Regions from separate parts of the Flavonifractor porci genome, predicted to be linked through region 1. Evidence: riboswitches for the same ligand, from Rfam matches in the RefSeq annotation. Region 1 holds a riboswitch; each other region holds the start of a gene.

Region 1 (9,574 bases):
GCAACAGAGGCCAGGTGCTCAGCCGGGATCAGCTGCTGGACAAGGTGTGGGGCATCGACTTTGAAGGGGGCCAGCGGGCGGTGGATGTGCGCATCAAGAGTCTGCGCTCCGCTCTGGGGACTGCCGGGAAACAGATCAGGACAGTGTTCAAAACGGGGTATCGAATGGAGGAGAACTGATATGAAGAACGGACGGCTCCTGCTGAAACGGTTTGTGCTGATGCTGGGCATCTTTCTGCTGCTGTGGGGGGCGGTCATGGGGGCCGCCGTCTGGCGGAACAGCCAGTGGAGCCGGGAAGATATCTCCCGGCGCATGAATGAATATCGCATAGGGTTCCAGCGCAACAGCCAGCTGACCTGGTCGCCGGGGACTCATACCGGGGTGGTGTACTTCGGGACCTGGGACCCGGAGCGGGCAGATGTACTGCTGAGCCGGAATACCTATCTGCTGGGCCGCTATGGGGGACAGCTGGTGAGCCGGGCCTATGACAAGGAGGGGAGCCTGCTGGGCCAGAGCCAGCTGCTCACCGCCTGGATCACCGTGGAGCAGCCAGGCGATACCGTGCGTTTTGAGGACTATGATCTGCTCTTTGACCCGGTGATGACGGACGAGAAGCAGGTGGCGGCGGCCCGCATCCTGGAGGAGCACCCCTGGCTCACCGGGTCGGAATCCTACGGCAACCCGGAGCGGGATAGCTTTGACGGTGCGGACATTACCGGCTGGCAGGACGGGACAGTGCTCTATCCCCAAAAGGTGGTACTGAACTTTGCCGATGGCCCTGTCACCCTGATGGAGTCGGAAAGCGACTTTTTCCGGGGCAAGGAGCTGACGGAGTATCATGCTCTTGACGTGGAAATCTATGCCGCCCTGGTGGGGGCGGGCAGGCCGGAAAAACGGCTGGAGGCATACCGGGCCATGGAGGAGAAATTGGACCAGCTGGAGGTGTTCTGGGAGGAGCATCAGGGAAGTGCCATGGTGCTGGGGGATGGTGTGACCACCATGAGTACTTGTGGAGAGATGGACCTGGCCATCACCTATCAGCTACCCGAAGGCTATTATTTCTACGGCATGGTCCCCCTTGCTCTGATTACCCTGGGGGCGGCGGTGGCCCTGGCGCTGTTCACCGCCTGGCTGGAGACCCGGGCCATCCGGCGGGAACGGGCCTTTACCCGAGCGGCGGCCCATGAACTCAAGACCCCGCTGGCGGTGCTGCGTACCCACGCCGAGGCCCTGCGGGAGGATATTGACCCCGCCAAACGGGACCAGTACCTGGACACCGTGGTGGCCGAGAGCGACCGGATGGCGGCCCTGGTGGGGAACCTGATGGACCTGGCCCGGCTGGAGAGCGGCGGCAGGGTGGAGCGGGAGCCGCTGGATCTGGCCGCCCTGGTGGCGAACGGGGCTGCCCGACTGTCCCTGCTGGCGGAGGAAAAGGGGATCGAACTGCGTACCCAACTGACCCCGGCGTCCATGCTGGGGGACCGGCTGAGGCTGGAGGAAGTGGTGGACAATCTGGCGGACAATGCCATGCGCCACTGTACCCCCGGCGGCGCGGTGACCATTGCCCTGGCCCAAAAGAGACGGCGGATCACGCTGACGGTGGATAATGACGGCGCGCCTATTCCGCAAAAACATCTGGACCGCCTGTTTGAGCCCTTCTATCGGGAAGATGCGGGCCGCGGCCGGGCGGACGGAGGTACCGGCCTGGGCCTGGCCATTGTCCGGGCAGTAGTGGAGGCCCACGGAGGCCGCTGCTGGGCGGTCAACCGTACGGGAGGCGTGACCTTTACGGTGGTGCTGCCCGGGTTGCAATCGGAAACATGATGTGGTATCATTTCCTCGACAATATGAAAGTGATTGTGAGGGAATACCATGGGATATAACCGTCCTCAGTCCAAGTGGCTGGCCCGGGACGCCATGCGGGGAGCCTATCCCCACCCTATGCTGGTAACGCTGGTGTATGTGCTGCTGACCGGCGTATTGGGCAGTGTGGTGCTGAATTTTGTGGCCGAGCCTTTTCAGGCCGCCTATTTTTATCTGACGGAAACCAATTATGAGGTGGAAGAGATTCTGACCGCCATCTTTACCCCCCAGCGGATCACGGTGATTCTGGTGATGGAACTGCTGCTGGCACTGTATCGTTGGGTCATGGATTACGGATATACCTCCTATTGCCTGCGGCTGGCCCGGCGGGAGGGCCCCAGCTACCGCAATCTGCTGGACGGCTTTTACACCATGGGCCGGGCGCTGGCTGTGAATTTCCTGTCCGCTTTGTTTGTGTTCCTGTGGGGACTTATCGGCATGGCGGTCTATGCGGGCTTTGTGTTCCTGGCCTATCTGACACACAGCGTCACCCTGATCCTTATCGGCGCTTTGATCATGCTGGTTTGGATGGTTGCCATATCCTATCGTTACCGGCTGGCGGTCTATTTTCTTCTAGACCACCCGGAGATGGGTGCCCTGGAGGCCATTGGCCATAGCCGCAGCGCCATGCGGGGCAATATCATGGAACTGTTTGTACAGGACCTGTCCTTTCTGGGATGGCTGATTTTGTCTCCCTTCACCTTGGGTATTCTGAGCCTGTGGATCGGTCCCTATATGGGGGCGGCCAATGCCAATTTTTATAACTGGGTGGTGTATGGGGCCTTTCCTCAACAGCCCCAGCCCGGTAGCTGGAACGGACCCTACGGTGGGATGTGACCAAAGTAGGCATTGTATTTTCGGCCAGAGATGATATAATAGGACTAACAACTGAATCCAATCAGCGGTTGGTAGCTGTCCGCCCTCATGGGCGGAGCTTTCAATGGGAATGCGGTGCAAGTCCGCAGCAGCCCTCTCTACTGTAAGGATGACGAGCGCTCATAAGGTCACTGTCCGGTGCACGGATGGGAAGACGGGCGTAAGGTGGAATCCAAGCCAGGAGACCAGCCAGCCGCGCAGAGAACGCGCGTGTTCGGCGGGGAAACGGCGCGTGATAGCAGCACAGGCATTTGAGCCGATGAAAAAGAGTTTCCCGTCCGGGAAACTCTTTTCTTTTGCCGCGGCCTGGGCCAGAGACATCCCCGCCGAAATCCATTTGCAGTGGCAGGGAGGTAACAAGGCCATGGAACAGATTAGAAAGAGTAGATTATCCCAGCGGGAATTGAACGGATACCGTCAATGGCTGATGGAACTGGAGGAGGAGATGACTGATACGCCTGGATTGTCTCAGCAGCTGGATGGAGATCTGACCCTCTATTTTTCTCCGGAATGTCCTATTGGCAGACAGGTGTATACCAGCTTTTCCGATGAAGAATTACTGGCGCCGCTGGTGGAGACCATGGAGGGGCGAAATGGCTCGCCCCGTCCGGAGCGGCTGCTGTGCGTCTACCGCTGGTATCTGGAAAAGCGCTTTGGCTCCCTCCATCATGCCTGTTGGCGGGCCCGGGGCCGGAGCCGTCAACAGGCGGCAGAGCGGATGTGGCCGGCGGACTGGCCCGAACGGGTGGATATTCTGCCCTTCCTGGAGCGGTGCGCGTCCCGGGGGATATGCCTGGATGAGGACGCCCGGCGGGAACTGGGGAAGTACTGCGCGGCGGTGCAGAAAGCAGGTCAGCCTCCCAGCCGGGAGGAACTGCCCCGGGAACTGGATGCACTGTTTGGGCAGGCGGGCTGTACCTGGCAGACCGGGCTGGAGCTGCTGGGTATCCCGGCGCTGAGTAAATCGGTGCGCCGGCATATGCGGCGCTATTGGGCTCAGGCCGATGGACGAGACGAAAGTCAGACCCGTGCCTAGCGTGGGAACCATTCCGCCTGCTCCTGGATAGTATGGGATGTGTGCTGCCCGGCAGCGCACAAACTGATTGGATCAGACCATCATACAGGAGGATATGTTATGGCGGATATCAAGCAGGACCTTCTCGGCCTGGAGTACAGCGCCAGCTTTACGCTGCAAGGCATCCAGGAGGCGGACATCAATCTGGAGCTGCCTCCGGTATCGGGTGGTTCCGCCACCGTATATGGCACAGTGACCGACGGCACAGACCCGCTGGCCGATGCCACCGTCAAGCTGTTTGACAGCACCGGAGCACCTTTCCAGCATACCCTGACTGATGCGGCCGGAAACTATACCCTTAACAATGTTCCGGCGGGCACTTACACCATCAGTGCGGTCAAAAATGGTTATCTGCTCAGCGTGCCTCGGGGGATCTCGCTGACCAACAGTTCTACCACCCAGATCGCATTGACCTGTATTGCCGAGCCTACACTGGCTCTGGGCACCATTGCGGGTGTGCTGACCACCACGGAGGGTTCCGTTGTTACCCCGCTGGCCGGAGCCAAACTGACCCTGAAAGACAGTTCTGATACTGTGGTAGCCACCACCTATTCGGCGGATGACGGTGAGTTCCTGTTCTACGATGTGGCTGACGGCACCTATACTGTGCTGGCTTCGGCTGAGGGCTACCTGACTTCGGCGCCCATGACGGTCACCATTACCGGCGGGTCCATTGCCAACGTGACCATGTCCCTGACAGTGGACACCCGCACTTACAGCGGTACGGTGAGCGGCATCATTCGGGATCAGAAGGGCGCGGCTGTAGCCGGATGTTTCGTGGGTTTGTATCAGGTGACCGGAATCGGTTCCGCTGCGGTGGAGACTCTGATCGCCACCACCAAGACCAATGCCGAGGGGAAATACCTCTTTGGCGGCGTTACCGGCGGTCAGTACCTGGTCAAGGCCAAGCTGGAGCGGTAATTGGGGGGACCCCGTTCTGCCTGCAAAACAAGGAGGAGCGGGAGGATAATTTCTGCCTGAGTGCGGGGTATACACTCTGCGCGGTACGGGTGCTGGTGCGGCCCCTTTGTTCCGGCGACTGGCTGACCCTTTGTCCCTGGAAGGGGTGCAGCAGCTGGAGCCGGCCCGCGGTAGGGGAGAGCCTGTTCGGCTTTCTTCCGCCGGGGCGGTATTTGCTGGGGTTGGACCGGAACTGCCGGTGTGTCTGTCGGCTGAGGCTGACGCTGCCGCCGGGCGCCAACGTGACCCTGTGGCTGGACCCGGCGGAGAGGACCTGGAGCTGGCGGCGGGAATTTTTCCACTGCCTCTATAATCAACGGAAATAAAGAGGGCAAAAGCTCGCTGGTCCCCAATGGGGGCCGGCGGGCTTTTCTCTTGTATGGGGCGGAGAAAGCTGGTATACTATAACCTGAGATTTTATGTCCGGCAGAAACCGGACGGCAGGAGGTCCTTTCATGAAGCTCATGGTCATTGACGGCAATTCCATCATCAACCGGGCCTTTTACGGCATCCGGCTGCTCACCACCAAGGACGGTACCCCCACCAATGCCGTGTATGGCTTTGTGAACATCCTGCTCAAGCTGATTGACGAGGAGCAGCCTGAGGCATTGTGCGTCACCTTTGACCGGAAGGCCCCCACCTTTCGCCATCTGGCCTATGAGGGCTACAAGGCCCAGCGGAAGGGAATGCCCGAGGAACTGGCTGCCCAGCTGCCCATCCTGAAGCAGGTGCTGGAGGCCATGAATATTCCCCGTTACGAGCTGGACGGCTGGGAAGCCGACGATCTCATCGGTACCATCTCCATGAAGGACACAGCCGCCGGGTGGGACACCGTCATCGTCACCGGCGACAAGGACTCCCTCCAGCTGGTCACCGACACCACCCGGGTGAAGCTGGTGTCCACCCGCATGGGTCAGACCACCACCAAGGAGATGACCCCCGAGGCCTTCCGGGAGGCCTATGGTTTCGATCCCATCCACATGGTGGACCTGAAGGCCCTGATGGGGGATACCAGCGACAACATCCCCGGCGTCAAGGGCATTGGGGAAAAGACCGCTATGGATCTGATCCAGCGCTACCACAGCGTGGAAACCATTTATCAGGATCTGGACAGCGTGGAGGCCAAGCCTGCCGTGCTCAAGAAGCTGGCCGAGGGAGTGGATCAGGCCAAAATGTCCTATGACCTGGCCCTCATCCACTGTGACGCACCTATTGACTTTACCCCGGAGGCTAACCTGCGGAAGGAGCCCAATGCCCCTGTCCTCTATGAGCTGTTCCTCAAACTGGAGTTCAATAAACTCATCGACAAGCTGGGCCTCAGCGCCCCCCAGGGGGAGGTACAGCAGGAGGAGGAATTTACCGGCACCTGCACCAGCGAGGAGGTCACCGACCGCGCCCGGGCGGAGGAACTGCTGGCCATCTGGCGGCAGCAGGACAGTGTGGATGTGCTGGCCCTGCCCTCCCTGGACGTGGTGGTGGTGGAGCACTGGGAGAGCGAACGGGACAGTCGCGCCGCCATCCTCAGGGCCGATCAGCTGGAGGGGTACAACGAGGTCCTGAAGGGCCTCTTCGCCCCCGATATCAAGAAGAACGCCCACGACGTGAAAACCCTGCTGTCCCGGCTGCTGGATGAGGGCATCGAGGGGGGCGGATTCGTCTTTGATACCGCCATCGCTGCCTATCTGCTGGCCCCAACCGACGGCAGTTACGAACTGGAGACTCTGGGTATGCGGTGGTTCAACCACGAATTTCTCAAGGCCAAGGACACCTACCTGGCCAAGGATGCCTTCAGCCCTCTGGGGGATTCCACCAAGGCCCTGGGCGTCATGCTGTCCCACTGTGCCCTCATCGACGCGCTGAAGGACCCCATGGCCGCCCGTTTGCACGAACTGGGCATGGACAAGCTCTATTACGAGGTGGAGCTTCCTCTGTGTCCGGTGCTGGCCGGGATGGAGCACGCCGGAGTGCTGGTGGACCGGGGGGCCCTCACCGCCTTTGGCGAGATGCTGGACGAGCGCATCAAGGCCGACGAGACCCTGATCTATGAGCTGGCAGGGGAGAAATTCAACATCAACTCCACCCAGCAGTTCGGCAAGATCCTTTTTGACAAGCTGGGCCTGCCCCCGGTGAAAAAGACCAAGACAGGCTACTCCACCAATGCCGAGGTGCTGGAGAAGCTGCGGGACAAGCACCCCATCGTGGAGGCGGTGCTGGACTACCGGCAGCTGGCCAAGCTGAAGTCCACCTATGTGGACGGCCTTACCAAGGTGATCGCCGCCGACGGGCGCATCCACACCTCCTTCCAGAATACCGTCACCGCCACCGGGCGGCTCAGTTCCACTGAGCCCAACCTGCAAAACATCCCCGTCCGCACCGAGCTGGGGGCGGAGCTGCGGAAGATGTTCGTGGCTCCGGCGGGGAAGATGCTGGTGGATGCCGACTACTCCCAGATCGAGCTGCGGCTGCTGGCCCACATCGCCGGGGACGAGCATATGATATCCGCTTTCCGCTCCGGGGAGGACATCCACACCGTCACCGCCTCCCAGGTATTTGGGGTGTCATCCGATGAAGTGACCCACGAGATGCGCCGCCGGGCCAAGGCGGTGAACTTCGGTATCGTCTACGGCATCTCCGACTTCTCCCTGTCCCAGGATATCGGGGTTACCCGGGCGGAGGCCAAGGAGTATATGGAGAAATATTTCGAGAAGTATTCCGGCGTCCACGCCTATATGACCCAGGTGGTGGAGCAGGCCAAGGCAGACGGCTATGTGTCCACCCTTATGGGCCGCCGGCGGTGGCTGCCGGAGCTGAAATCCTCCAACTTCAATATGCGCTCCTTCGGGGAGCGGGTGGCCCTGAATATGCCCATCCAGGGTACCGCCGCCGATATCATCAAGCTGGCCATGATCCGGGTGGCGGACAAGCTGCGTGCCGAGGGCCTGGAGGCCAGACTCATCCTACAGGTCCACGACGAACTCATCGTGGAGTGCCCCGAGGGGGAGACCGAGCGGGTCAAGAACCTGCTGGAGAACGAGATGGAGCAGGTGGTGCAGCTGGCCCTGCCTCTCATTGCCGAAGCTTATGCCGGGAAGAGTTGGGCGGAGGCCAAGGGCTGAAAGGAGCCTGCTGTGGAGTTGAGGAGACTGACCTACAGGGAGCTGATCCCCTGGTATGAACAGGAACTGACCGAGGCATTTCCGCCCAATGAGCGCAAGCCCTTTGGGGATATTCTGGCCCTGATGGACCGGGGACGCTATGAGGTATGGGGCCTCTTTGACGGTGACACCCTGCTGGGCTACGCCACCCTTTGGATGGAACCTGGGGACAAAAGCTGCATTTTGCTGGACTATCTGGGGGTGACCGCCGTCCGGCGGAACAGAGGCCTGGGCGGTCAGATCGTCCGGATGCTGGCGGAGCAGCTGGCGGGGAAGTCCATGCTGCTCATCGAGGCGGAGCGGCCAGTGGAAGGGGACGACCCGGTGGAGAATGCGCTCCGTCGTCGCCGCCTGGCCTTCTATGAGCGGTGCGGTTTTGTGCCCGCCTACGATATGGCCACCTGCGGGATGCGGTTTACCACCTTTCTGCCGGAAATTCCCGCGGATCTGGCCCCGGTGATGGCCCTGCATAAGGCTATTTACGGCCCTGCCCGCACCGATGTGAAGGTGCCCCTGGGGCCGGATGAGTTGCCGCCCGGCCCACCGGGCTGGATGAAAGAAGGAGAGAGTACAACATGAACTATAAACTGGTCCCCATGGACAAGTCCCACCTGAGCCAGGTGGCGGCCATCGAGCGGGAGTGCTTTTCCCATCCCTGGTCGGAGGCCCTGCTGGAGCAGGAACTGTACAACGATATGATCTCCCTGGTGGTGGCCGAGGGGGAGGACGGCACCGTGCTGGGCTACGGCGAGGTGCGGGCCGTGCTGGACGAGGGTACCCTGGAGAAAATTGCGGTGGCTCCGGCTTACCGCCGTCAGGGGGTGGCAGAGGCTATTCTGGGCGCTTATATCCGGTTTGGGCAGGCCCACCTGGCCTTCCTCACTCTGGAGGTGCGGGAGAGCAATGCTCCTGCCATTGCCCTGTATGAAAAGCTGGGCTTTCAGACGGTGGGCCGCCGGAAGAACTACTACCGGGAGGAGCACGAGGATGCCCTGCTGATGACGGTGGAGTTTGGGGACCATGCCTGAACTGCGTCTGCTCACCGACAGCCAGCTGCGACAGGTTTACCGGGTCCATGTGAAGCGGGATTTTCCCCGCAGCGAGCGGCGGCCCCTTACCTCCATCCGCAGCCTCCGCTGGGCTGGGCGTTATGATACCTGGGGTGTCTTTGAGGGGGATGCGCTGCTGGCCTATGCCTTTTTATGGCGGACGGCGGAGGGTAACTGTGCCCTGCTGGATTATCTGGCTGTGTGTCCTGAGGGACGGGGCCGGGGATTGGGCACCCAGGCGCTGGAACTGCTGAAAGCCCGGTATGGACCGGCGTGTACCCTGCTGGCAGAGGCGGAGGCGCCGGAGCCGGGGCTTCCTCCGGAGGAGGACCGGGTGCGCCGCCGCCGGTTGGCCTTTTACCAGCGGGCGGGGTTCCGGCTGATGACTTATCAGGCGGATATTTTCCGTGTGCGCTATGCCATGCTGGTGTGGGCAGAGTCCTGTGTACTGGACGAAGAGACCCTCCAGGAGACCCACCGGGGGCTGTATCAGAGCCAGATGCCCCCTGTTCTGTTTCGCCGGATGATCCATATTCCGGCGGCTCACTGCGGAAAGAAGGAATGAACCATGAATATTCTTGCCATTGAATCCTCCT
Region 2 (9,574 bases), on a different contig from region 1:
CGTATCAGGATAGGAGAGCAGCTTTTCAAAGGGAAGCACCGCGACGTTGGGGTCGATGCCCATCTGGTAGAGCACGCCCACAAAGTAGATATAATCTTTCCACTCCCAGTGGATCTGTCCGCCTGCGGCATTCAATTCATGGATCCAGGCAGGGGCAAGACCGGTATTCATGCCCACCACGCACAGCCTGTTTGCAGCCTGGTCCATTCTGCGGAAGCAGTCCACCAGGTCAGCCTGGCGGTAGAAGCAGTTGTATCCAAAGACCAGGTCAAATCGCTTTTCAGGCGTAAAGGTTTCCCATTTGGCGTGGAAGGCGGAGATATTGTTTTGACCATGCGCAGCACCTGCCTGGAGGACAAAATCCAGTACGTCCCGGGAGATATCCACACAGGCCACCTCCCGGCAGAGTTTTGCCAGGGTCAGGGTATAGCTGGCCCAGCCGGGCCCCAGTTCCAGCGCAGTCTCCACCCTGTGGGTGCGCAGCAGAGGACGCAGGTAATCCAGGACCTGAAGGGCGGAGGGCTCAGGAGCATAGATTTTTTTTTGGATAAACTCCCGCCAAAAGGTTTGCTCTGCCTCGTCATCTGTCATTCGCGGCGATGTGCTTGCCGCCACCTGTTCCGCCCACTGCCGGGCAAAGTCAGGCAGTGGTACGCGTTCTCTCATGACTGTGCGCCTCCCTCCCAATGGGTATAGGAATAGAGCAGTTCTTTGGTATAGGGGTGAACAGGGGCTTCCAACACCTGCTCCCGGCTTCCCACTTCCACCAGCCGCCCCTTCTGCATGACGCCGATGGTATGGCTGATCCATCCCAGCAATTCAATATCATGGGTAATATAGAGGTAGGTCAGTCCCAGCTCCTGCTGGAGGTCCCGCAGCAGGTTCATGATGCTGGCCTGCACCGATACATCCAGCATGGAGGTAGGCTCATCCAGCAAAAGTACCTCCGGCTCCAGCAGCAGGGCCCGGCAGATCACCAGCCGCTGACCTTCGCCACCGCTGATTTGGTGGGGATAGCGGGAGAGAAGATAGTCGGGCAGGCCCACCTGCCTGAGCGTTTTCTGGATTTTAGCCATGCGTTCCTCTTTGCTGCTGCCCAGGTGGTGGATGGCCATGGCCTCCAGCAGACTGTTACGGATATGGATGGAGGGGTCCAGAGAGGCCTCTGGATTCTGAAAGATGATCTGTACCCGCCGGTGGTAGCTTTTGCATTGCTTTCGGTCAAAGCCGGCAATATCCTTGCCTTCAAACCGGATGGACCCGCTGGTGGGGCGCAGGACACGGGTGATCATACGGGACAAAGTGGTCTTGCCGCATCCACTGTTGCCCACCAGCCCAAAGGTTTTCCCCCGCTCCAGGACAAAACTGACCTCATCCACCGCCCGGGTGGTGTGGGTTTGGAAGATGCCGCTGGTAAAAATACGACTGACCCCATCCAGTTCCAGTATGTTATTCATAGAGGAAGCACCTCACTTTCCCGCCTGCCGGAAGCGGATAATCGTCCGGCTTTTCCCTGCCGCACCGGGCTGTGGCTCTGGAGCAGCGGGGATAAAAGGGACAGCCGCTGTGGGTCAGCCGTTCAGGGGCCGGTGGAGGGATGGGAACCATCCCCTGGCTGGGCAGTGAGCGGATCAGACCGGCGGTGTAGGGGTGGCGGGGCCGCTCCATAACCTCCTCCGCCGTACCCTGCTCGATAATCTGCCCCATATAAAGTACCCGGATATCATCGCACAGCTGCTGCGCCAGGGCCAGATCATGGGTAATGACGATCATGCTGCAGTGGCGCTCCGTGTAAATCTGGCGGAGTACCGAATATACCTGGTTTCGAATTACTGCGTCCAGCCCTTTGGTGGGTTCATCCGCAATGACCCAGCCCGGGCGGCAGGCCAGCCCCAGAGCGGATACCAGACGCTGGTTCATGCCGCCGCTCATTTGAAAGGCGTACTGGTTCAGGGTACGCTCCGGCTCCTCAAACCCAAACTGGCGGAGCAGTTGGGCGGCCTGGATCTCCGCCTGCTTCCGACTCCATTTGCCGTGGGTGGTGATGGCTTCCGTCAGCTGGCGGCGGAGCTTCATCACAGGATCCAGAGAAGCGCCGGGATTCTGCGGGATGAGGCCGATGGCACCGCCCCGCAGCTTGCGCAGCTGCCGCAGCGGCATGGAATAGAGTTCATGCTCACCAAAAAAGCACTTTCCTGTTACCCGGGCGGTGTTGGGAAGCAGGCGCAGCAGGGACATGCCCATTATGCTCTTGCCGCTGCCGCTCTCCCCAATGACCCCCGAGATTCGCCCGGCCCGAAAGGTGGTGGACAGGTCGTTGACGGCGCACACCGGGCCTTGCGCGGTGTCAAAGCACACCGAAAGGTGCTGAATTTCAATGTCTGGTACCATGCTCACAGCTCCTTCACCGAATCCTGCTTCACGTCCAGCCGGTCCCGCAAAATATCCCCCAGCAGGTTGATGGACAGGGTGAGCAGGATAATGCACAGCCCCGGGGCCCACAGCAAATGGGGGGCGCTGCGGAAGTACCGGCGGGCGGTACCGCTGACCATCTCGCCCCAGTCCGGGGTGGGGGGCTGGATGCCAAGCCCCAGATAGCTCAGGCCGGCCACAGACAGCACCACCCGACCCAGCCGGGTGGTAAACTGGAGAATGACATTGGTGCGGATGTTGGGCAGTACATGCCGCAGGACGATACGGAGGTGACCCGCGCCCAGACAGCGCATACCCTCGATATACATCTCGCCTTTGACCTTCATGACCTCTCCCCGCACCAGACGGGAAAACCCCACCCAGGAGGTAATGACCAGGGCGAGAATTATGCTTTTGCTGTTCCGCTCCAGAATGCCGACCAGGGCGATCATCAGCACCATGCCGGGCAAGCCCTGGAAGATATTGGAGATTGCGGTGATCACGCTGTCTATAATCCCTCCGCAGTAGCCGGAAATGACGCCAATGACCAGGCCCACAAGCATAGAGCAGGCGGTGGCAGCCACAGCCAGCAGCAAAGAGGCCCGGCCGCCGTAAATGACACGGCTGAGTACGTCCCGGCCCAGGGCATCGGTTCCAAGAGGGTGGGCCCGGCAGGGAGACAGCAGACGGAGGTCCATGTTGACCTCCAGGGGATCATAGGGGGACAGCCAGGGGGCAAATATCGTCATCAGAACGATAGCCAGGAGAATGGAGCAGACAATGGTCAGCTGGAAATTCTGTTTTTTGCGTCTGGTCATACTTCTCCCCCCTGCAGACGGATTTTGGGGTTCACCGCAAGATAGAGCAAATCAATGGCAAGTGTGATGAGTACAAAGGTGGTGCCGGTTATGAGTACATATCCCTGAATGACGGGATAGTCCCGGTTCTGAATGGCGGAGAGCACATAGCTGCCCAGACCGGGAATGGCAAATATATTCTCAATGATCGTACTTCCGCCTAAAATCCCGCCGAAATAGTTGCCGATTAGGGTGATAATGGGAACCAGGGAGTTCCGGAAGGCGTGGGCCACCATTACCGTCCGCTGCGAGAGGCCTTTGGCATTGGCCACCACGATATATTGCTCCCCCAGCTGAGCCAGGATATTGCCTCGGGTGAAGCGGGACGTAGAGCCTACGTTCCCCGCAGCCAGGGCTGCGGCAGGGAGTACCAAAGAGGCCAGGCCCCGGTCCAGTCCGCTGGTGGGCAGCAGATGGAGCCACTCGGCAAATACAGTGATGAGAAACAGAGCCAGCCAGAAGCCCGGTATGGACAGCAGGAGGGTGGAAAAAACCTTCAGTATGGTATCAAGCCATGTGCCGTGGCAGGCAGCCATGAGCACACCTCCTCCCACACCAAAAACCACAGCCACCAGCAGGGCGGCAAGGGAGACTTTCAGGGTGACGGGCAGCCGGGTCATTAGTTCATGGGCAATGTCTTTGCTGCCGATGTAGGAGCGGCCCAGATCACCATGAAGCGCCTTTCCCAGCCAGGTCATATACTGTACCGGCAGAGGCTTGTCCAGTCCCAGCTCGGTACGCATGGCGGCGCGGTCCTCCTCCGTCGGGAACTCGATACCGATGCGGAACAGGGCGTCATCCACCGGATCGCCGGGCGCGATACGGCCCAGCAGAAAGGCTGCCAAGGAAATGCCCAGCAGCACCGGGATGAGCACCAGCAGCCTGCGGCCAATGTAAGTCAGAATTGCCATGTTCCACCGCCTTTTGAAAATGAGGTTGGTACGGGAAACAAGCCCCCGCCGCAGGACGGGGGCTTGCTTTTGGATATGGGGATCATTTTGCCCAACATACCTGAGTAAAGCCGGTCAGGCCATATACGGTGGCCTGATAGCCGGTGATATCGCTGGAGGAGGCCACCACCTCCTGGGAATAGAGCACAGGGATATTGGGGAAGTCCGCGGCGGAGATCTCCTGGAGTTCCTTGTAGATTTCCGCCAGACGATCGGCGTCCAGACAGGCGGCAGCCTCTTCAATCAGCCCATCCGCATGATCATTGTGGTAACCAAGACCGTAATTGATGTTGGTGCTGCCTTCCGTATGCAAGAAGCCCTTAAACAGGGAGAAGGGGTTGGCGGAGGGGAGACCCTGGATCTTCAGACACATATTATAGTTGCCCGCCTTCATCTCATCCTTGCAGGGACCCCAATCCATCTGCTGGATGCTGACCTTGATGTTGGTGCCCTCGATGTTCTCCAGAAGAGCCTGAATATACTCGGCCTCTTCCTGGTAGGGGTAGCGGTTGGCGTCCACGCCGGGCAGCAGGAAGCGCAGCTCCACCGCCTGGTCCCCAACCACCTCGCGGATCAGCTGGGCGCCCTTCTCAGGGTCGTGGCGGACGGGCTGTTCCGCAAAAAAGGCAGAGGTGTAGCTCAGAAAACCGCCGGCGGCGAGGCCGTAACCGTTATAAAAGCTGTCAATGATGGTCTGGCGGTCCAGCAGCAGAGACAGCCCCTCCCGCATCCGCACATCATTGAAGGGGAAGGCGCCGCCGTTGACATTGAGGAAGTGGGTGATGCCGGAGTCGCCCACAGACACATTGTAGGCCGGGTCGTCGGCAATTTCCGCAGCCTGGGCGGGGGAGATGGCGCCCAGGTCGCACAGGCCCTGGACCTCGCCGGCCCGCAGAGCGGTATAGCGGGTCTCCGCATCAGGGATGACTTTAAAGCGGAAGGTCTGAGCAATGCCGGGGGTGCCCCAGTAATTGTCGCTGCGCTCAATGATACAATACTGGCCCAGCACGTTTTCCGTCACCACATAGGGACCGGTGCCGATGGGAAAGCCGTTAAAGGTGCCGTCCTGGGCAAAGCAGGCAGGTTCAAAGATGGCCGAGCCGTAGTTGACCATGGTATAGTCCAGCAGGGGCTGACCTTCGGAAAGGGTGAGTACCACGGTATAGTCGTCGGTCTTCTCATAAGACAGCAGGCCAGGGTAGATGGTGTCGATGTTCATGCCGTAGAAGGAGGATTCAAAGGGGCCCTTCTTCATGCGGTCGAAATTGGCCAGCACGATGTCGGCGTTGAAGGGGGTACCATTGGAGAAGGTCACGCCCTGCCGCAGGTGGAAGGTCCATACGGTGGAGTCCTCATTGTGCTCCCATTCGGTGGCCAGAGCAGGTGCGGGCTTGCCGTGCTCGTCCTTGGTGATCAGGGGTTCCCACACCCCCAGGGACATGGAGGCGTAGTAGGCGTCCTGCTCGCCGGGACACTGATCCCTGGAGGCGGCAAAAACGATTTCTCGAGTCTGATCCACCCCGGTGGCAGGCGCCTCTGAGCCAACAGGCGCAGGAGTTCCGCCGCAGGCGGCCAGGGACAGCGCCAGCACAGCGCCCAACAGTGCGGATAAGAGTCGCTTGTTCTTCATCATGGTTCTCCCTTTCTTCTGCTGTCAGATTGATGGAAACGCACAGCATACCTGCGCGATATTCCCAATGTAAAGGCTTCACGCCTGAAGTCCCAACTGGAATAGGGCGTTGGACCAGGAACCGCAGGACTCCTGTAATCGCCTGCGGACCTCCGGTGGTACTTCCCGGCGACGGGGAGGACGCCCCAGCTTTTCTGCCATGGCCCGGATAAAAGCCAGGTCCGCAGCCGTCTTTTGATCCAGATGCAGGATCCGGTAGTGGCAATCATAGAGATCCCCGCGGTGGGTGGCCCTGGAGCGGCTCTCTCCCCTGTGGAGCGGGGTGTTGACAAAGGGGGTGATCCGCCGTACTGGTTCCAGGTCGATCTGGTAGAGGGTATTTCGCCAGGAACCAAAGCGCTGTATAAGCGCTGTTCGCAGTTCGTCTTGTACTTCGCTGCGCAGAGGCGCCCGGTTGAGTTGTTGAGCCAGGACCAGAAGCTGGGCCAGCCGCTGTTTGTCCGCTTCTTCCAGACTGTCAAATTTCCGCAGACCGGCGGCGGCAGCTTCTTCCGCTCCGGCGGCGGTCAGCACCTGACCCCAGGTCTGATATTGCTTTTTTAACTGCTGACCGATCTCGGGCAAGTCTGATGGATGGGGGATTCGTCCCAGCGCCTTTGCGGCTTCTCGTACTTGAGCCAGCAGTGCCTGGATTTCGGACTCCTTTTGCTCCACCCGGGCAAAAGATAGACCGCCCCGTCCAGCTGCGCGGTTCAGGCCCGCTGCCCGCAGCGCGCCCGGCCAGTTATGAAAACGGCTGCGCAGATATTCCCGCAAGAGCCAGTGGACCTCACCTTGGGCGGGTGAGTGCCCCAGATCCTTTGCAGTTTCCCGCAGCAGCTCCAACAGCGCATCATCAGAGAAGGCGGCGCAGAGCGCTTTTCCCTGGGGGGTATTTATAGAATAACAGGCGTACTGCGCTTCAGATTCTTCCTGAGAGGAGCATCCGGCCCGAATCAGGTCGATTACCATGGATTTCTGGTCTGCCAGCTGGTCGCGGGAACGGTTCATCTCCATATATCTTCCCTCTTTTCCGCAAAAGCGGCTGTGGATCGTTAGAATCCACAGCCGCTTTTCTGTGTGTGCAGCCACCGGGTGCGGCGTCCCGCACGCGGCGTATCCTCTTTTTGTAGGTCTTCTGACTTGCGCTTGGGACAGGATCTTCCTGCCTTCGCCGGTCTGCTCTGCCTTCTCAGGGTACGTCCCCAATGGCGAACTTTCGTTGACGAGCAGCGGACATCACGCATACAGCGGCGGTTACCGTCCGGGATTCTCACCCGATTCCCTTGTTCAGCCTCCATCTTCTGAAAGGCCACAAAAAGCTTGATTGAAAATAAAAAGTGCGGTCTTTCCATTTTGGAAAGACCGCACTTTTACAAAACAGCCTACGATTCCCCAAAAGGTGCCACTTGATGTACGATCACTGCCGGCTGACGTCTCATGACGAATACGGCCTCCGCGCCGGATTCCCACCGGCTTATGACAAAGAGCACCTGTTTCCAACAAGTTTCTCATCGTATCTGCAATATTTTAATTGTTAGAATTTATTATACTGCATTGCACGGTACATTGCAAGCATGATTCTATGTGAACTGCCAAAAGCTTGCAGAAAACTCCGTGCACCCTCTGCCGTTGGAAGTCCGGCAGGCTGCCTGTCCCGCTGATGTTGGTTTATAACACCTTTCGTATCTTAAAGTTCCTGGAGCTGAAGAAAGAATGTGTGCGTCTGGACAGACTGCATTTTGGTGTGGTTGTCAGCAAAACGGGGAACGGCCTGAGGAAAGGTCTCATTTCCGGCAAGGCGCTGCCGTTCTACAAAGCGTGATGGGAAGGCGTTCCGTGTGGATATCTGCTCCACACGCCACACAGCACAAAAAAGCAGGAGATACGCTCCTTGCGGAACGATCTCCTGCTTCATTAGGCTTTTGTCTTCGCTTACGATTTTGTTCCTTGTGTGCTCCTTACAGAAGAAAACGGAACACATTTCTGGAACACTCATAGCGCCAAAACCATCCAATTTTCTGTAAAACAGCGTCCAAAGACGTACTGAAAAGCAGGAAAAGGGAAGTGAAATCAGTCGCTTGCTGAACTTCTGCGTCCTGGTGCTGAGCCAGCCCAATATCCGGCCATTTCTTTGCTTTTTTGGCTGATTTTTCGCTTAATACTGCGGTTTTCTGCACATCAGATTCTAATTTTCATCCTCGTGTATGACGCACGAAAACAGGTTTTGCTCCTGATCTGTGCCTTGCGTATCGCTGCCCAGGGCGACGCAGGGCACAGATAAAGAGGCTGCATAAGTTGTGTTGGAAAAATGGACCATTGCTTAATGCCACCCTAAAACTAGAGAAATAAGGCTCATGCACTTTTTATTTCGCGGGCATTGTGATTACCCCATCAAGCCTGTTGATCAGGCTGTTTTGGGAGTATGCCTTTCAATGAAAAGGAGGATGAATGAGAATTCCAGTCCAAAGACAGTGTCGTTGACTTTGCTCCGCCTGTAGGCGTGTGGATGGCCCGTTGAACCGGACGCCAGGTAATGCTGGTGTCCGGCTTTTTATGCCTGAAATATGATCTTTATTCCATCTTAATCTGGCAGACACTTTGTTTATAGTTTCATAGTACCACGCATGATACGATAAAAACAAGATTATCCCAAGAAAATGGTAAAAGGAGAATGTATATGGATCAGACAGAAAGGGACCTGGAATATGCTCCATATAACACAGAGCGCAGAGATTCTCCAGGGCGATTAAAGATATTTTTTGGATATGCAGCAGGTGTGGGAAAGACATACGCCATGCTGGAGGCGGCTCACCAGGCGAAAAAAGAGGGTATCGATGTTGTAGTGGGCTATGTGGAGCGACACGCAAGGCCCGAAACATTAGCGCTGTTGGAGGGGCTGGAGGTTTTGCCCTGTCAGGAGATTGATTATCGAGGGATCAAACTGAAGGAGTTTGACCTGGATCAGGCCTTGCAGCGGAAACCACAGCTCATCCTTGTGGATGAATTGGCACATAACAATGCCCAGGGATGCCGGCACACAAAACGCTATCAAGATGTGGAGGAATTGCTCCAGGCCGGGATCAATGTCTATACCACGGTCAATGTACAGCATCTGGAATCATTGAACGACTTGATATCTTCTATTACGGGGATTGCGGTAAATGAGCGGATTCCAGATCATGTGTTTGACCGGGCCAATCAGGTTGAGCTGGTGGATATTGCGCCCGATGAGCTGGTAAAGCGGCTTCAGACGGGAAAAGTATACCGGGAACGTCAGGCCAGGCAGGCTCTCCAGAACTTTTTTACCACTGAGAATTTAGCTGCACTGCGTGAGATTGCCATGCGGCGGACGGCGGATCAACTAAACCGCACAGCACTACAAGAAGGCAAGGGGAAAAGCGCAAAAGCAGGGGAGCATATTCTGATTTGCTTGTCTTCTGCGCCATCCAACGCCAAGGTGATCCGCACGGCCGCCAGAATGGCAGAAGCCTTTCACAGCGGCTTTACCGCATTGTTTGTGCAGACGCCGGAGACGAAAGAATTATCGGGCGAGAATATCAAGCGGCTGCGCGGCAACCTGCGTCTGGCAGAGCAGCTGGGGGCACAGATTTCTACCGTATATGGTACGGACCCTGCCGTGCAGATCGCGGAATATGCCCGGGTCAGTGGTGTGACAAAGATTA
Region 3 (9,574 bases), on a different contig from region 1:
CTGGCGGGCAATGGCGGAGGCGGTAACCTTGTGGTCGCCGGTGATCATGATGGTGCGAATGCCGCCCCGCTTGGCGTCGGCCACCGCCTGGATGGCCTCGGGCCGAGGCGGGTCGATCATGGAGATAAGGCCGATGAAGGTGAAGTCCTTCTCATCCTCCAGGGTGAGGGGCCGGACCGCATCCACCTCACGGTAGGCAAAGGCCAGCACCCGCAGGCCTTCCATGGACAGCTCCATGTTGACCCGGGCGATCTCCTCCTTGCGCTCGGGGGTCATTTCCACCTTGCCCTGCCGGGTGAGCAGCCACTTGGACCGGTCCAGCAGCACGTCGATGGCGCCCTTGGTAAAGAGGGTGGGGGTCCCGTCGATGTCGTGGAGGGTGCTCATCAGCTTGCGGTCGGAGTCAAAGGCCAGCTCGCCCAGCCGGGGATGCTGGGCGCGGTAACTCTCCTCGTCCACGCCGAACCTCTCGCCCAGCATCACCAGAGCCACCTCGGTGGGGTCGCCGATGGAGGCGCCGGTCTCCTGGTTGTTGGTGGCGTCGCTGGCCAGCAGGGCGGCCTTGAGGAGCAGCCGCTGCACATCGTTGACCAGCTCCAGGTCGTCGCCCTCCAGCAGGGAGCCGTCGGCATACACCTTCTGGGGGGTCATTTTATTCTGGGTCAGGGTGCCCGTCTTATCCGAGCAGATCACGGAGACGCTGCCCAGACTCTCCACCGCTTTCAGGTCCTTGATGATGGCGTTTTGTTTGGCCATCTTCTGGGTGCCCATGGCCAGCACGATGGTGACGATGGAGCTGAGGGCCTCGGGGATGGCGGCCACCGCCAGGGCCACGGCGAACATGAGGGAGTCCAGCACATCCATACCGGTGCGGAAGATGGACAGGGCAAACACCACGGCGCAGATGGCCATAATGACGATGGCCAGCTTGGCGGAGAAGTTGTCCAGGCTCTGCTGCAGGGGGGTCTTGCGCTGCTGGGTCTGGTTCATGAGGGCGGCGATCTTGCCCAGCTCGGTGTTCATGCCGGTGCCGGTGACCAGCACGGTGGCACGGCCGTAGGTCACCAGGGAGCCGGAGAACACCATGTTCTTCTGGTCGCCCAGGGCCACCTGGCCGGCGTCGATGACGTCGTCGGTCTTGTCCACGCCCTCGCTCTCGCCGGTGAGGGAGGACTCATTGACCTTGAGGGAGAAGTTCTCCAGCACGCGGCCGTCGGCCACCACCATGTCGCCGGCCTCCAGCAGCACGATGTCGCCGGGCACCACATCGGCGGAGGGGATCTCCACCCGCACGCCTCCCCGCAGCACCTTGGCGGTGGGGGAGGACATGGCCTTCAGGCTCTCCAGTGATTTTTCCGCCTTCAGATACTGGACGGTGCCCAGAATGGCGTTGAGGATGAGCACGGCAAAGATGACGATGGTGCTCTCCACATTCTCCGACACCGCGGAGATGATCGCCGCGATGACGAGGATGATGACCAGCAGGTCCTTAAATTGCTCGGCAAAGATCTGAATGGCGCTCTTCTTTTTTCCTTCGGACAGCTTGTTGGGACCATACTGTTCCCGCCGCCGGCCGGCCTCCTGATCGCTGAGGCCGGATATCCCGGCCTGCTGGGCTTCCAGCGCCTGCTGGGTGGTTTTCCGGTAATAAGCCTCTGTCATACCTTTCATTCCCTTACAGTTTACTTTCGGCGAAGAGCAAACAAAAAAGACCCTTCGCCAACCGCCGCGCATGACGACAGTTGTCGAAAAGTCTTGTTACCCAGAGGGTGCATACCGCCAGGTCACAGACCGTGGTGTTGACGGTATGGCTTTGAACTACTCCCTTTTCAACTGCGGCCATCATAGCACAGTTTGACCGGCAAGTCAATCTCATTTTGATAGGGTGTCCGAATTTTCCCATCCTATACCGGCCCATCGTTGACGGCGTGTGATCCGTCCGGTATAATCAATAAAAAAGGCACACTGGAAAGGAGCGTCCTCCATGAAGGGAAGTATCGTAAAATTCCTGCTCAAGGCCGCCTGGATCCTGGAGCTGATCATTGCCCTGTTTATTCTGGTGGTCACCGTGGTACAGATGGTGCTGACGGGAATGGACTCTCTGGACTATCTGACCCTGGGCCAGTTCAGCCTCAACGATTTCTTTGCCAATACCATGAACATCATCGTGGGCCTGGAGTTTGTAAAGATGCTCATCCTCCACACCCCCCGGGCAGTCACCGACGTGCTGCTCTTTGCCATTGCCCGGCAGCTGGTGGTGAGCCACTCCAGCTCCTTGGATACCCTGCTGGGGGTGGCGGCGGTGGCTCTGATCTTTATCATCAAAAAATTCCTGCTCAGCAGGGAGGACTCGGTCCCTCCCAAAGAAGTGATCAATCAATTTTCTCAGGAGATCGCAGCCCAAAAAGAGGAGGCAGCCCATCATGAATGACCCTCACTGGCTTTCTGCCGTATTCAGCCCCACCGGCGGCACCGCCGCCATCGCCAAGGCCATCACCGGCGGTCTTGGCCAGGTGGTGGATCTGTCCGCCCCCGCACCGGTCACGCCGGTGGCGGACAACACCGTGCTGCTGGCCGCCGCGCCGGTCTTCGGCGGGCGCATCCCCGCTGTGGCCCTGGAGCGGCTGGCCGCCCTCAGCGGCAGGGGCCCCGCCGTCGCCGTGGCGGTATACGGCAACCGGGACTATGAGGACGCCCTGCTGGAGCTGTCCGCCGCTCTGAAGGCGGGCGGCTTTCAGGTGATCGGCGCTGCGGCCTTTGTGGCTCAGCACTCCATTGCCCCCACCATTGCCCAGGGCCGTCCGGACCAGGCCGATCTGGAGGCTGCCGCCAGCTTCGGCCGTGCGGTGCTGGATAAACTGGCCGGACCCGCTCCCCTCGCCCCGGTGACTGTGCCGGGGAACACCCCCTACAAGGACTGGAAGGGGGTCCCCTTCCACCCCGCCGCCGGGGAGGGCTGCATCTCCTGCGGTCTGTGCGCCTCCCGCTGCCCGGTGGGCGCCATTCCGACAGGCAGCCCCAGGGAAACCGACCCGGAGCGGTGCATCACCTGTATGCGCTGCGTCTCCCTCTGCCCCCGTGGGGCCCGGACCATCCCCGCTCCCGCCCTCCAGGCCACTACCGCCATGCTGACAGAAAAGGCAGGCGTCCCCCGTCAGCCGGACTATTTCCTGTAACAGGTATCACTTTTGTGATGGAAAGGCCCCTCTGATGCCGACTGCATCAGAGGGGCCTTTTTCACCAACGCTCAGCCAGCGGAGGCTTTGGTGAAGGTCACGTTGTAGAAGTAGCCAACCCCGTTGCTGGTGTAGCCATCCACATCCCAGTTTTCAAAGGTGATGTACAGGTAGTCGCAGCCCCGGATATTGGTGTGGACAGATATGGGATCGTCGCCCGACTTGATCTCATAGCTGTCAATCAGGTTTTTGGTGCCGTACTGATCCACCGCATAGATGCACAGCTTTGTGGCCAGCTTATCCTCCAGCCTGGACTGCCCGGCCACAAGTTCCCCGTTGAGCTCGGTGTACAGGCCGTCCAGCTTGATGGTGTTGCCCCATTTATAACGGTTAAAGGGCATCTGGGTCTCCCCCAGCAGTTTAAACTGGGCCTCTTTCCCTGTATATGCCACGGATTCGGACGGCTTGTTGTAGACCTTCATATCCTCGGCCCGGACCACCTTGCCCGCGCCGGGCTTTGTGCCGATGTACACGCTCTCGGTCTTGGGGTCCCACTCCACCGGCTTGTCGGTGAGCATCCCGGTAAGGGCCCGGACAGGCAGGTAGGTGGTACCGGCGTAGATCAGGGGTTCCACCTCATTGCCGTTGACGTCGGTAGGCACCTGCAGCTTGCCGTCCACATAGAGGGAGATGCCGCCCATGGAGACGTTGATCTGCCGAAAGGCTGACAGCGCGTGGGCAGGCAGCCCGCTGCCGGCGATCACAGCGGCGACCAGCACGCCCGCGCCAAAACTTCTGATGCTGTTGTGGTTGAACTTTTTCATCTTTGTTTCCTCCTCAAATCATTCCTGGGTTTCCCTTGATGTTTCACCCCGACAGGGGGGCTTTTCTCCCCTTGCATCAGTAAGATACATCAGCCTGTCCTCCGGTTTTATTTTTTACAAAAAATTTTTCCGGCATAAAAAATCCATAAGAAATGCCCTCTGAACAGAGGGCATTTCTTATGGACAATATTGGATGGGCAAGCGGTTCCCCAGCCGGGAGAGCAGCTCGTTGGTGATGGTGCCGCACCGGGCGGCCACCTCCTCCGCCCGGATCTCCTCTCCGCCGTCCCGGCCAATGAGGGTGACCACGTCGCCGGGGCCAATCCGGGGTACGCCGGTCACGTCCACCAGCATCTGGTCCATACACATCCGCCCTGCCATCGGGCAGCGGACGCCCCGGACCAGCACTTCCCCGCCCGCCTGGGCCAGCATCCGGGGCAGGCCGTCGGCATAGCCCATGGTGACCACCGCCAGCTTGGTATCCTCCCTGGCCCGGAAGGCCAAGCCGTACCCGGCCCCCTCTCCGGCGGGCACGGTACGCAGGGCGGCCACCCGGGCCCGCAGGGACAGTGCGGGACGCAGGGCTGCGGAATCTGGCCGGTCCTCCTCCCGGCTGTACACGCCGTACAGGGCGATGCCCGCCCGGGCCCAGGCGCAGGGCTGGGGCGGCAAATTCAGGATGCCGTAGCTGGCCTGGATGTGGACGGCCCCCGGATCCAGACCGGCGGCGGCCATCCGGGCCACAGCCCCGTAGAACCGGTCCAGCTGGACCTGGGTGAAAGCCTGGTCCTCCGGGCTGGCGCTGTCCGACACACACAGGTGGGAAAAGGTGCCGGTAAACTTGAGGTTGGGCAGGACCCGGGTGCGGGCGATGGCCTCATGGTCCTCCGCCGGGATGCCCAGCCGGTGCATCCCGGTGTCCAGAGCCAGGTGGACCTCCAGGGGCGCCCCCACCGCCGACAGAGCTCTGCCGTGGGCCTCGTCGGCCACGCACTGGGTCAGCCCCCACCGGGTCAGTTCCGCCGCCTCCTCCGGCGGGGTGTAGCCCAGTACCAGGATCAGGCCCCCCACGCCCTGCCGCCGTAGGCTGATCCCCTCCGCCAGACAGGCCACCGCGAAGGCCTTCACCCCCTGCTCCTCCAGGCATCGGGCCACCGGCCCGGCCCCGTGGCCGTAGGCGTCCGCCTTGACCACCGCCATCAGCCTACAGCCGGGGCCCATTCGCCCCTGGAGCCAGGCGGCGTTGTGGGCCACGGCTCCCAGATCCACCTCCCGCCAGGCCCGGGCGGTTATTGCTCCCTCGTACTTCATACCCTCTGCTTCCTTTCCAAGATCCGGGGCGGCGGGGCCACCACGGTGCTGCCATCAGGGATGTCCCGACAGACCACCGCCCCCGCGCCGACGCGGACACCTCGCCCCACCCGGATGTCTCCCACCAGCACCGCCCCGGCGCCGATGAGGCAGTCCGGGCCGATCGCCGGGGCCTTTCCGTCCACCTCGCCGATGGTCACATTCTGATAGATCTTGCACCTTGCCCCCACCACCGCGTAGCGGGAAATAAATACCCCGTGGAGGCCGTGGGGGAGGACCGGCGGTGAGTCAAACTCCGCACCCGGTCCCACATAGCCCCCGTGGCGGTGGGCGCTGCGGCACATCAGGTAGGTGCACAGGCTCCGCACCAGCCGGTGCTTGGTTTTCCGCCGCAGCCGGTACAGCCGCCAGAACCAGCCCAGTCCATCCCCTCTGGACCGGGCAACCAGCCTGTCCTTTCCCATGTCCTCACCCCCCTGTGCTCCGCCAGGAGGCGGCCACCACGCCCCCGCAGTTGTCACCGGAGCACAGCAGCCCCTGCTGGCCCGCCAGCCGGAAGGGCTCCCCCACCCCGCCGGGGAGGTAGGTGACGGCGCACTCCCACTCCGCCGCGGCAAAGCGGAAGGGAGCCCCACCGGCTGGATAGTTCCGCAGCTCCTCCAGATACTCCTCCAGGGTCAGGTCCAGCCGGGCCATAATCTCCCCGTGGACCGGCCCCACATAGCGGAAGTGCCAGGGCTCATGGGCGATGCCTGTGACGGTCTCCCGCCCGGCGGGATAGCGCAGCACGAAGCCGTACCGGGGGGCTGCCAGCCGGAAGGCCCGGCACACTCCCTCGTCGGGAAAGTAGGGGCGGATGAAGTCCACGTTCTCCTGCCGCCGGCCCAGGTCGATGGCCAGACCGGTCTGGTGCTCACTGCAACCGGGCATGGCCACATAGCTTTGGGTAAAAGCCAGCCCCTCTTTGGCCAGGGTGTTGTCCCAGATGGCCTGCTGCTCCGCCCGGCTGCGCCAGCCGGACACGGGGAGGATACCCGACGTCCCCCCTACCGCCCGGAGGCAGGCCCTCAGGGCCGCCGCCGCCCGGCGTTCCAGCTGCACCCCGCCCTCCAGCTCCGCCAACTCCGGATTGGCCGGGGCCCGCAGGGGATGGGCGGCGTTGACCAAAATCAGCGGTCCGGTGGAGGTCAGGTCCCGGACCGTCCCCTCCCCCCTCACGGCTCCAGCCCCAGGGCAATGAGGCGGCTCACCAGGGCGGGAAAGTTCAGGCCGATCCCCTTCATCATATTGGGGTAGCGGCTGTGGGCGGTAAAGCCGGGGATGGTGTTGACCTCGTTGAAGTAGATCTCCCCCTCCGGGGTGAGGAACAGGTCCACCCGGGCAAACACCCGACAGTCCAGGGCCTGATAAATGATCCGGGCCGCCTCCTGGATGGCCGCCGCCTGCTCCGGCCGGATGCGGGCGGGACAGTGGATGGCGGAGGTCTTGAGGGTGTACTTCTCCTCGTAGTCAAAGAAGCCCTGGGACAGCTGGATCTCATCCACCAGCCCCACCGTCAGTTCCTCGTTGCCCAGCACGGCGCACCCCACCTCAAAGCCGGGCACCGCCTCCTCCAGTAGGGCCTCCCGGTCGTGCTTCAGTGCCTCCTTTACCGCCTCCACCAGGGCCTCCGGCCCGGTCACCCGGGTGATGCCGAAGGAGGAACCGGCCCGCACCGGCTTGACGAACAGGGGATAGCCCAGGTCCCGGGCCACCCTCTGGAGGTCGGCCTCCCGCCAGTTTCGGTCCACCACCGTCCCCCGGGGAACCTTCACCCCCGCCAGGGCGGCCAGCTTATGGGCCCGGTCCTTGTCCATGCACAGGGCGCTGGCCAGGGTACCGCAGCCGATCACCGGCACCCCCGCCAATTCCAGCAGGCCCTGGAGGGTGCCGTCCTCCCCATTTTTCCCGTGGAGCACCGGGAAGGCCCCGTCAAAATGAAGCCGCGTTCCGGTACCGTCCAGCAGCAGAAGCTCCCCCCGCCCCCGGTCCAGGGAGAGGGTGCAGGGGGTACAGCTTTCCTGCTGCCAGGTATCAGCCTCCATCCGGTCCAGAGGGCCGGTATAGTACAGCCACTGTCCCCAGCGGGTGATGCCCACCAGCAGGGGCGTATAGGCCTCCCGGTCCATATGGCTCACCACGGCATGGGCCGATTGCAGAGAAACGGCATACTCCGTGGAGCAGCCGCCGAAAAGTACCAGAATGGTTTTCATTGTAGATTCCTCCCAACAGGCAAAAACGCCTTGCTTTGATACCGATATGGTACCAAAGCAAGGCGTTTGATGTTTTTGCTTTTTCTTTCCCGCACCCTACAAGTTTCCAAACATTTCTTTCTATTTTCTTACAACAAGGCTCTCATCTCACCTCCCGCCCAGAGCCCCGGCAGCGTCCGAACGCCCTCAGGCAGGGCAAAGGCCAGTCGTCATCCTCCTTGCGGTTCATCCAGGCAAAGATCCTGAGCAGTTTGAAAGCTGCGGCATTTCAGGAAAAAAGTGCATTTTCTTGACAAAAAGCACGACATCCATTAGAATAGGGCCACAATCTATACTACCTTCCAAGTGTCCAGCTTCGGCTGGGTGAAAAGGGAATCGGGTGAAAGTCCCGAGCGATCCGGTCACTGTAAACGGGGAACAAACCGCAGCAGCCATTATCCCGCCCAAACGGGGGACGAGAAGGCGCGGTGCGTGTTGATCCGTAAGCCAGGAAACCTGCTTGGATAGGGGATAGGCATCTTCCGCAGAAAGAGCCCTGTCCAGTGCTGCAGCCCCGGTCAGATCTGGAAGTCCGCTTTCTCTGGAAAGCGGACTTTTTCTCTTTTTTGCGGCTGGCGCATATATCATCACATCAGGAGGAATGTTCTATGAATGGAATCCGCACCGCCGCGTCCCTGCTTGTCGCCTCGGCTTTGGTCCTGTCTCTGGCCGGCTGTTCCGGGGGCACGCCGGCCAGCTCCCCGCCCCCCGCCGGCACAAGTCCCGTCCAAACCGCGGAAACGCCATCGGCGGACGCCCACTACCCGGTCACCATCACCAACTATGACTACGCCGGCCAGCCGGTCACCTACACCTATGAGGCCCCGCCGGAACGGGTGCTGTGCGTCTATCAGGGCTGTATCGAGACCATGATCGCCCTGGGCCTGGAGGATCATGTGCTGGCCTCCTACGGACTGGACAATGAGGTCAAGGAGGAGTGGCAGGCCGGTTTTGCCAACATGAAGTACGACGCTTCCGTTTTCGCCCCCGATCTGGAGACCGTCACCCTGCTGGAACCCGATATGATCTTCTCCTGGGGTTCCTACTTTGGGGACAAAAAACTGGGCGACGTACACAGCTGGAACGAAAAGGGCGTGGCCACCTACATGAACTCCAACACCGTGCCCGGCGGCACCCGCACCCTGGAGCATGAGTACGAGGATATTCTGAACATCGGCAGGATCTTCGGGGCGGAGGATCGGGCCGCAGCCCTGGTGGATGAAATGAAGGGGCAGGTGGAAGCCACCCTGGCCGCCGTGCCGGGACAGCAGCCCCTTCGGGTGGCGGTGGTGGAGCCTGCCGGCGGCAGCATCACCAATTACGGCGCGGACACACTGGCCGGCGATATGGTGCGCGCGCTGGGCGGACAGCTGGCCAAGCCCCAGGGCAGCGACATGGGCAAGGAGGATCTGGTGACCTGTGACCCGGACGTGATCTTTGTGGTCTACATGGCCTATGACGGAGACGACCCCGAGACGGTCAAGGCCGCCCAGCTGGCCGCCATTCAGGACGATCCCGCCTTCGCCAGCCTTTCCGCCGTTCAAAAGGGCCGCGTTCACCTCATCATGCTGGGCGATATGTACGCCAGCGGCCCCCGCACCATTGACGGGCTCAACACCCTGGCCCAGGGGATGTATCCCGGTCTGGAGCTGTAAATGGAGCCCCGGCGGAATGTTCTGGCCCGGCATCCCTGGACCTATCTGGCGGTGTGCGCCGTCCTGCTGGCGGTCCTGCTGGCGTCCCTGCTGGCAGCCGTCAGCCTGGGCACCATGTCCATCCCCCCGGGAGACGTCTACCGGGTGCTGCTGCATGAGCTCTTTGGCCTGGGCGACCCCGCCCGGTGGGGCAGCGGCGGCGTCCATGACGTGGTGTGGTTCATCCGCCTGCCCCGGCTGATCCTGGCCGTGGGCGTGGGAATGGGCCTGGCTGTGTGCGGCGCGGTAATGCAGGCCATTGTCAAAAACCCGCTGGC

What was found. A riboswitch is a leader RNA that binds a small molecule or an ion and turns the genes downstream of it on or off. The one in region 1 is predicted to bind cobalamin.
Region 2: another riboswitch for cobalamin. It lies ahead of WHJ28_RS12700 (homing endonuclease associated repeat-containing protein); the one in region 1 lies ahead of WHJ28_RS14905 (hypothetical protein).
Region 3: another riboswitch for cobalamin. It lies ahead of WHJ28_RS07425 (ABC transporter substrate-binding protein); the one in region 1 lies ahead of WHJ28_RS14905 (hypothetical protein).

Annotation. Positions count from the first base shown of each region.
Region 1 is NZ_JBBHLB010000022.1:6,874-16,447, reverse strand. It holds gene WHJ28_RS14920 (response regulator transcription factor) at 1-179, shown strand, start outside; gene WHJ28_RS14915 (sensor histidine kinase) at 181-1,824, shown strand; gene WHJ28_RS14910 (DUF975 family protein) at 1,873-2,700, shown strand; cobalamin riboswitch at 2,753-2,947, shown strand; gene WHJ28_RS14905 (hypothetical protein) at 3,104-3,775, shown strand; gene WHJ28_RS14900 (MSCRAMM family protein) at 3,875-4,735, shown strand; gene WHJ28_RS14895 (hypothetical protein) at 4,825-5,100, shown strand; gene polA (DNA polymerase I) at 5,230-7,890, shown strand; gene WHJ28_RS14885 (GNAT family N-acetyltransferase) at 7,903-8,508, shown strand; gene rimI (ribosomal protein S18-alanine N-acetyltransferase) at 8,505-8,957, shown strand; gene WHJ28_RS14875 (GNAT family N-acetyltransferase) at 8,950-9,543, shown strand; gene tsaD (tRNA (adenosine(37)-N6)-threonylcarbamoyltransferase complex transferase subunit TsaD) at 9,547-9,574, shown strand, end outside.
Region 2 is NZ_JBBHLB010000015.1:60,095-69,668, reverse strand. It holds gene WHJ28_RS12730 (class I SAM-dependent methyltransferase) at 1-666, opposite strand, end outside; gene WHJ28_RS12725 (ATP-binding cassette domain-containing protein) at 663-1,457, opposite strand; gene WHJ28_RS12720 (ABC transporter ATP-binding protein) at 1,450-2,391, opposite strand; gene WHJ28_RS12715 (ABC transporter permease) at 2,394-3,230, opposite strand; gene WHJ28_RS12710 (ABC transporter permease) at 3,227-4,180, opposite strand; gene WHJ28_RS12705 (ABC transporter substrate-binding protein) at 4,263-5,849, opposite strand; gene WHJ28_RS12700 (homing endonuclease associated repeat-containing protein) at 5,928-6,905, opposite strand; cobalamin riboswitch at 7,000-7,223, opposite strand; gene WHJ28_RS12695 (DUF4118 domain-containing protein) at 8,569-9,574, shown strand, end outside.
Region 3 is NZ_JBBHLB010000006.1:125,530-135,103, forward strand. It holds gene WHJ28_RS07385 (cation-translocating P-type ATPase) at 1-1,662, opposite strand, end outside; gene WHJ28_RS07390 (hypothetical protein) at 1,985-2,431, shown strand; gene WHJ28_RS07395 (4Fe-4S binding protein) at 2,424-3,176, shown strand; gene WHJ28_RS07400 (stalk domain-containing protein) at 3,248-4,000, opposite strand; gene vanT (serine racemase VanT catalytic subunit) at 4,178-5,311, opposite strand; gene WHJ28_RS07410 (LbetaH domain-containing protein) at 5,308-5,775, opposite strand; gene WHJ28_RS07415 (D-alanyl-D-alanine carboxypeptidase family protein) at 5,780-6,529, opposite strand; gene vanG (D-alanine--D-serine ligase VanG) at 6,526-7,563, opposite strand; cobalamin riboswitch at 7,890-8,080, shown strand; gene WHJ28_RS07425 (ABC transporter substrate-binding protein) at 8,211-9,257, shown strand; gene WHJ28_RS07430 (FecCD family ABC transporter permease) at 9,258-9,574, shown strand, end outside.